One region of the Polaribacter sp. L3A8 genome, then DNA from elsewhere that is predicted to be linked to it. Evidence: riboswitches for the same ligand, from Rfam matches in the RefSeq annotation. Region 1 holds a riboswitch; the other holds the start of a gene.

The links. A riboswitch is a leader RNA that binds a small molecule or an ion and turns the genes downstream of it on or off. The one in region 1 is predicted to bind S-adenosylmethionine.
Region 2: another riboswitch for S-adenosylmethionine. It lies ahead of GQR92_RS02305 (Na+/H+ antiporter NhaC family protein); the one in region 1 lies ahead of GQR92_RS08625 (homocysteine S-methyltransferase family protein).

Annotation. Positions count from the first base shown of each region.
Region 1 is NZ_CP047026.1:2,079,801-2,083,728, reverse strand. Features, by position in the region: gene epsC (serine O-acetyltransferase EpsC) at 1-459, shown strand, start outside; gene cysM (cysteine synthase CysM) at 461-1,354, shown strand; SAM riboswitch class I at 1,426-1,542, shown strand; gene GQR92_RS08625 (homocysteine S-methyltransferase family protein) at 1,590-2,585, shown strand; gene GQR92_RS08620 (four helix bundle protein) at 2,664-3,017, shown strand; gene metH (methionine synthase) at 3,020-3,928, shown strand, end outside.
Region 2 is NZ_CP047026.1:649,437-653,364, reverse strand. Features, by position in the region: tRNA gene GQR92_RS02320 (tRNA-Thr) at 366-439, shown strand; tRNA gene GQR92_RS02315 (tRNA-Tyr) at 496-577, shown strand; tRNA gene GQR92_RS02310 (tRNA-Tyr) at 710-791, shown strand; gene GQR92_RS02305 (Na+/H+ antiporter NhaC family protein) at 1,113-2,420, opposite strand; SAM-I-IV-variant riboswitch at 2,470-2,569, opposite strand; gene GQR92_RS02300 (Fur family transcriptional regulator) at 2,724-3,104, opposite strand; gene GQR92_RS02295 (MerC domain-containing protein) at 3,221-3,619, shown strand; gene folE (GTP cyclohydrolase I FolE) at 3,597-3,928, shown strand, end outside.

The DNA.
Region 1 (3,928 bases):
TTAGCGTATCCAGGTTTTTATGCCATTGCAGTGCATCGTTTAAGTCACCAATTATTAAAACAAGAAGTACCGGTATTACCAAGAATGATGAGTGAGTTTGCTCATAGTACAACTGGTACAGATATTCATCCAGGAGCAGAAATAGGAGATTCATTCTTTATAGACCACGCAACGGGTATTGTTATTGGAGAAACAACTCAGATTAAAGATAATGTTCAAATTTTTCAAGGAGTAACTTTAGGTGGAATCCAGGTGAAGAAAAGTTTAGCATCAACAAAAAGACACCCAACCATAGAAAGTGGTGTTGTTATTTATGCAAATGCAACTATTTTGGGAGGAGATGTTGTTATTGGAAGAAACTCTGTTATAGGCGCAAATGTTTGCATTACAGAATCGGTTGTAGAAAATTCAGTAGTTACAGTAGAATCGGAAAATAATATTTTTCAAAAAAGAAATTAAGATGAAGACTAAAAGTATCATAGATTTTGTTGGAAATACACCACTTGTAGAAGCTAGAAATATCTTTAAAAAAGAAGGTGTTACTTTATTATTAAAACTAGAAGGGAATAACCCAGGTGGAAGTGTTAAGGATAGAGCTGCTTATTATATGATTTCTGAAGCAATAAAAAGAAAAAATATAAAGAAAGGAGATACTTTAGTAGAAGCAACTAGTGGAAACACAGGTATTGCATTGGCTTTAATGGCAAAGGTTTTAGGGGTAAATATGGTTATTACCATGCCAGAAAACTCAACCAAAGAAAGAGTACAAACCATGCGAGCATACGGGGCAAAAGTAATTTTAACTCCAGCAGATAAAGGTATTGAAGGCGCAATTGATTATGCTTTAAAGTTAAAGTATAAGAAAGGATATTTTCGTTTAAATCAGTTTGATAATTTTGATAATCCAAAGGCACATTACAATACAACAGGGCCAGAAATTTGGAGAGATACAGAAGGAGAAGTAACTCATTTTGTGTCTGCTATGGGAACTACTGGGACCATTACAGGTGTTTCTGATTATTTAAAAGAACAAAACAAAAATATTACTATTATTGGTGTGCAGCCAAAAGATGGTGCAAAAATACCAGGAATTAGAAAATGGCCACAAGAATATTTACCAGCCATTTTTAAACCTAAAAAAATAGATCAAGTATTAGAGGTTAGTGAAGAAGAAGCTATAGAAGCAACACATCGTTTAGCAGAAGAAGAAGGCATTTTTGCAGGAATGAGTAGTGGAGGTGCGGTTGCAACGGCTTTAAAAGTAGCAAATTCAATAGATAAAGGTGTTGTTGTTGCAATTATTTGCGATAGAGGAGATCGATATTTATCATCAAATTTATTCGAAAAGGAGTAGATTTTACAAATAGATTCTGCAAATAAAAAAATATTCCTTTTATTTGCAGTTCAGTTCATAAACTTATTGATACGTTATCACGAAAGGCAGAGGGATTAGACCCGCTGAAGCCTTGGCAACCTCTCATATCTTGAGAAAGGTGCTACATTCTACTTTTAGTTTTTAAAAAATTAAAAGACAGATAACAGCGAAAAAATTACCTTTCCTGATGACATATTGATAAAAATATCATAAAATGTCAAATATATACAAAGCTTTACAAGAACGAATTTTAGTTTTAGATGGTGCCATGGGTACTATGCTACAAGCATATAAATTTACAGAAGAAGATTTTAGAGGAGAACGCTTTAAAGACTATCCAACACCTTTACAAGGAAATAACGACTTGTTATCAATTACTCAGCCAGAAGCCATAAAAACCATTCACGGTAAGTATTTTGATGCTGGTGCAGATATTATAGAAACCAATACTTTTTCTGGTACTACCATAGCTATGGCAGATTATCAGATGGAAGATTTGGTGTATGAATTAAATTATCAATCTGCAAAAATAGCCAAAGAAGTTGCAGATGCCTTTACAGCCAAAGAGCCACATAAACCACGTTTTGTAGCGGGTTCTATAGGTCCAACAAATAGAACGGCAAGTATGTCTCCAGATGTAAATGATCCTGGTTATAGAGCAGTTACTTTTGATGAATTAAGAATAGCTTATAAGCAACAAACAGAAGCTTTATTAGATGGTGGCGCAGATTTGTTATTGATAGAAACGGTGTTTGATACTTTAAACGCAAAAGCAGCTTTATTTGCCGTAGAGCAAGTAAAAGAAGAAAGAAATATCGATATTCCAATAATGTTGAGTGGTACAATTACAGATGCTTCAGGTAGAACATTATCTGGCCAAACGGCAGAAGCATTTTTAATATCTGTTTCTCATATACCATTATTATCTGTAGGATTTAATTGTGCTTTAGGAGCCAATTTATTGCAACCTCATTTACAAGCAATCGCAAATAAAACAGATTTTGCAATTTCTGCGCATCCAAATGCTGGTTTACCAAATGCTTTTGGAGAATATGATGAAACTCCTGAAGAAATGGGAGAACAAATAGAAGAATATTTAAAGAAAGATTTAATTAATATTATTGGAGGTTGTTGCGGAACATCACCAGAGCATATTAGCGTTATTGCAAATATTGCAGCAAAATATAAACCTAGAGTAGTTAATGGTTAATGGTTAATGGTTTTTGGTTGATTGTTTACATCTAAAGAGAAATTCTAATAACCATAAATTAAAACAAATAACTAAATTATGAATTATACAGAATTAGAGGTTTGGAAATATTCAAGAGGATTGGTTAAGATTGTATATCTATTAACTAAATCTTTTCCTAAAGAGGAAATTTATGGGTTAACTAATCAAATAAGAAGATGCGTTGTTTCTGTACCTTCAAATATTGCAGAAGGAATTGGGAGGCAATCAAATAAAGAAACAATACATTTTTTATATATAGCCAAAGGTTCTTTGCAAGAAGTTGAAACACAATTGTATTTGTCTTTTGATTTAGAATATATTTCAGAAGAAGAACTAAAAAGTACCTTAGAAAAACTAATTTCAAGTAAAAAACTCTTAAATGGTTTTATTAATTATTATAAAAAAATGTAAGTATGAGTGAGACCAATAACAAAAAACAAACAACCAATAACCAAAGGAGATACATGAAATTGTCTGGTTTAGAGCCTTTAGTTCTAAACGAAAATAGCAATTTTATAAACGTAGGAGAACGTACAAACGTAGCAGGTTCTCGTAAGTTTTTAAGATTGATTAAAAACGAACAATTTGATGAAGCGTTGGATATTGCAAGGCATCAAGTAGATGGTGGTGCGCAAATTATCGATATTAATTTTGATGATGGTTTAATTGACGGAAAACAGTCAATGGTTCGTTTTTTAAATTTAATTGCTGCCGAACCAGATATTTGTAGAGTGCCAATTATGATTGATAGCTCTAAGTGGGAAATCATAGAAGCTGGTTTACAGGTTGTACAAGGTAAGTGTGTTGTAAATTCAATTTCACTTAAAGAAGGAAAAGAAAAGTTTATCTGGGAAGCAAAACAAATTAAACGTTACGGTGCAGCTGTAATTGTTATGGCTTTTGATGCAGAAGGACAAGCAGATAATTATGATCGTAGAATAGAAATTGCTAAAAAATCGTATGATATTTTAGTAGATGAAGTTGGTTTTCCTAGTGAGGATATTATTTTCGATTTAAATATATTTCCTGTTGCTACAGGGATGGATGAACACAGAAGAAATGCTATCGATTTTATTGAAGCTACACGTTGGGTAAGAGAAAATTTAACCAATGCAAGTGTAAGTGGAGGTGTAAGTAACGTGTCTTTTTCTTTTAGAGGAAATGATGGGGTAAGAGAAGCAATGCATTCAGTTTTCTTGTATTATGCTATTCAGGCAGGTATGAATATAGGAATTGTAAATCCTGCGCTTTTAGAAGTGTATGATAATATTCCTAAAGATTTATTAGAACGTGTAGAAGATGTAATTCTAGATAGAAGAGAA
Region 2 (3,928 bases), 1.4 Mb from region 1:
TTTTTAGCAACTTACAACATCATTACATTAACGTCTATCTCTTTTTTTGATTCATTTATCGTTGCTTTTATTTTGTATTTAGTTTTAAAAAAATTGATTAAATAAATCATTGCAAGCTATTAAAATTATTGTGTTAGAATTAGGAAGAAATAGTCCGTTTGTACAAGTATTAATTTTATTAGTACACATCTTCATTTAGATACAAGTTTACCAAGAATAGCGTATCTGCAAATAATTATACAATGGTACAGAATATTTTATTTAAACGTAATCTTGAAAAAAAAATATAATATTTTAATTACATTTATTAAAACTTTGTATATTCGCAACCCATTAGAAATAATGGGTTGTTTTTACAACAAAAAGCCGATGTAGCTCAGCTGGCTAGAGCAGCTGATTTGTAATCAGCAGGTCGTGGGTTCGAGTCCCTCCATCGGCTCTAAAAAACAACAAATTACATACGTAATTTAGAAGTTCATTAAAATAATAAATAAAGGGGAGATACTCAAGCGGCCAACGAGGACGGACTGTAACTCCGTTGACTACGTCTTCGCAGGTTCGAATCCTGCTCTCCCCACAATTTACTCTTTAATGATATTGTTTATAAGTACTTCTAAATTAATATTTGTAATATATAAAGCCTACTAACGGCTTTAAAAATAATAAATTACGCCAGTAATTTTGATGTTTATTGAAATAGTAAATTACAGGGGAGATACTCAAGCGGCCAACGAGGACGGACTGTAACTCCGTTGACTACGTCTTCGCAGGTTCGAATCCTGCTCTCCCCACAATTTACCTATTTAATGATATAATAAACTAAACTCCTTCTTATTTTTACTGAATAACCTTAAACATCGTAACACTTGTTTTATGTTTAAAAAATAATTAGTGCACTCTATTTAAAGAGCCTATTAGAAATATTATAAAACCAATGTACAGAATTCTCCGTTTAAACTAAAAGAAAAAAACGAATGCTTAACCTATAAGTACAACTGTTTAATATTAAAACAACACTTATTGCAATATTTAGAATTAGCCTAAATAGGGAACTACTTTCTAAAAGAGTTTCTTTAAAATAAAACAGTATTTAAATAATTTAGCTACTGTTTTTAATTAGTACCCAATCGTAGTGGCTTAAAGCTGATAAATAATAAAGTGTATATAAATAACAAGGCTAAATACCATGTATTAGAAACTAAATCTAGGTAATCTATTTTTCCGTTAGAGAAACTTAATATCATTAAAACTTGTGCGCCATAAGGTAAAAGACCTTGTGTAATACAGGCAAATATATCTAGTATGGATGCTGTTTTTTTATTGTCTAAATTGTACTCATCATTAATCGTTTTTGCAATAGGACCAGCAATTATTATAGACACAGTATTGTTGGCAATGGCCATATTAATGGTGCTTACTAAAGTTGCAATGCCAAATTGAGCTGATTTTTTACTTTTTATAAGTGTCTTAATTTTAAGAAGTATAAAATCAATCCCACCATTTTTTTTCACCAAAGCCGCTAATCCACCTGTAAGCAAGGATAATAAGAAAATTTCTGTCATACTTGTAAAACCAGTATAGGCTATTTTAGTCGATTCAAGAAGTGTGAAATCTCCATACATTAAACCTAAAAAGACACCAGAAAGAACACCCAACAATAAGGTTACAAATACATTAACACCAAGTATAGATAAGGTAATCACCAATATATAAGGTACTATTTTTAGTACAGAATAGCTATACGTTACAGTTTCAGATGCTACATCTTTTAATCCTAAACCTTGAATAATTAAGATTGCAATGGTAAATAGCGCAGCGGGAACAGCAATTTTAATATTTTGTTTAAATTTATCACTCATTTTACAACCTAAAGACTGAGTGGCAGCAATGGTGGTATCAGAAATTACAGATAGATTATCACCAAACATGCTACCGCCTAATAATGCGCCACAAAGTATAGATAAATCTACACTACTTTTTTCTGCAATACCGATAACAATTGGTGCTAAAGCAACAATGGCACCAACTGAAGTACCTGTAGAAACTGATAAAAAACCAGCAATTATAAAAATACCAAAGTAAATATATTGTATGTTAATATAATCTAACCCAAGGTTTACAATAGCATCTACACTACCTGTAGATTTTGTAATGGTAGCAAAGGCACCTGCTAATAAATAGATTAAACACATGGTTAAAATCTTATCATCTCCACAACCTTTTAGCAGCGTTTTAATTTTAGAATTTATAGATTGTTTAAACATTAAAAATGCTACAATAATACCTGCTATCACTGCAATAGGAGCAGGTAATGCATAAAAATCGTTTTGATAAATACCAACACCTAAAAACGTACATACAAATACGAATAAGGGAATTAATGCGCTAAATTTGGGGGTAATTTTTTTTGAATTTGCCATGTTACTTTTTTCATTCTAAAAAGGACATAGCAGCTTATAAGTAGAAGTATGAGTTAACATTGGTTCCAATTAATTGGCTTATCTATTTAGCACCTTGCTCGTTATTGCAGGTTGCTATCTCCTTTTTTTTGAGATTCTTGATACTTAATTTAAGGGCGCGAAATTAGTGTATAAAAGGATAATTATGTCTTAAAAAACGTTAATTTTTTTAAAAAATTAATAGACAACATTACTTAAATGTACAATTGGTAAAAAGGTGGTTTAAAATATTAGAAAATTAGAACTATGACAATGAAGAAAAGTTTATTTAAAACATTCTTCACACTTTCCTAGCAATAATACTTGAGATACAACAACTTTACGATTAGGAATATTAGGAATAAGAACATCTGTTGGTAAACAATCTACTTTTCCACAATCTAAACATTGAAAATGTGGATGCACATCATGATGTTCGGTATGAGAGCAATCTTTACATTTTGCATACCATTTATGTCCGTTTTTTCCTAAAAATGAATGTAATAAACCATCATCTTCTAGTTTTTCTAAAATACGATATATGGTCGTTTTATTCATCTGTAAATGAAGTTGCTCTATTAAAGTAACCACAGAAATAGCGGTTGCTTTTTTTTCAAACTCATCAAGCAATATTTTAACAGATTTTGTTTTTCTTAAAATTCCCATTACACAAATATAACGTAACTAAAGGGCAAAAAAAAATAAATTCATATTTACTACAACTAAGTTGCATTAGTTGTTAATAATGTTATATTTGCAACTTAGTTGTATTAAGGTAAATTATGATATTTATAAAACAAAAATCAGATAGTATAGGAGCCATAGCAAGTACATTCTGTCTTATTCATTGTGTTGCTACTCCGTTTATTTTTTTAGCACAAAGTATTGGCGTGCCCAGTTGGTGGGGATTTTTAGATTATGTATTCTTAATAATCTCTTTTTTTGCTGTACAACGTTCTGTACAAACAACTTCTAAAAATTGGATAAAAACGGCCTTATGGTTTAGTTTTTTTTCTTTATTGATGGTGATAATTAACGAAAAAAATGAATGGTTTTATTTAAATGATAAATTTATATATATACCAACAATAGCATTAATAATTTTACACTTATATAATAAGAAATATTGCCAATGCAATAACACAAAATGCTGTATAAATGAAGGAAAAAGAACAAATTGAAATCGTAGGAGATAATCATTTTTCATCAAACATTAAAACACCTTTACGTGCAGATGCATTTGATACATCTGATGATGAAAAAATTAAGAATATAGAGTATCATTTTAAAATGATTATGAAAGAGATGGGGCTAGATTTAACCGATGACAGCTTGTCTGGAACTCCATATCGTGTTGCAAAAATGTATGTAAAAGAATTGTTTTATGGATTGAATCCTGCTAATAAACCAAAACTTTCAACATTTGAAAACAAGTACGGATATCAGAAAATGCTGATAGAACAAAATATCACCATAGATTCTGCTTGCGA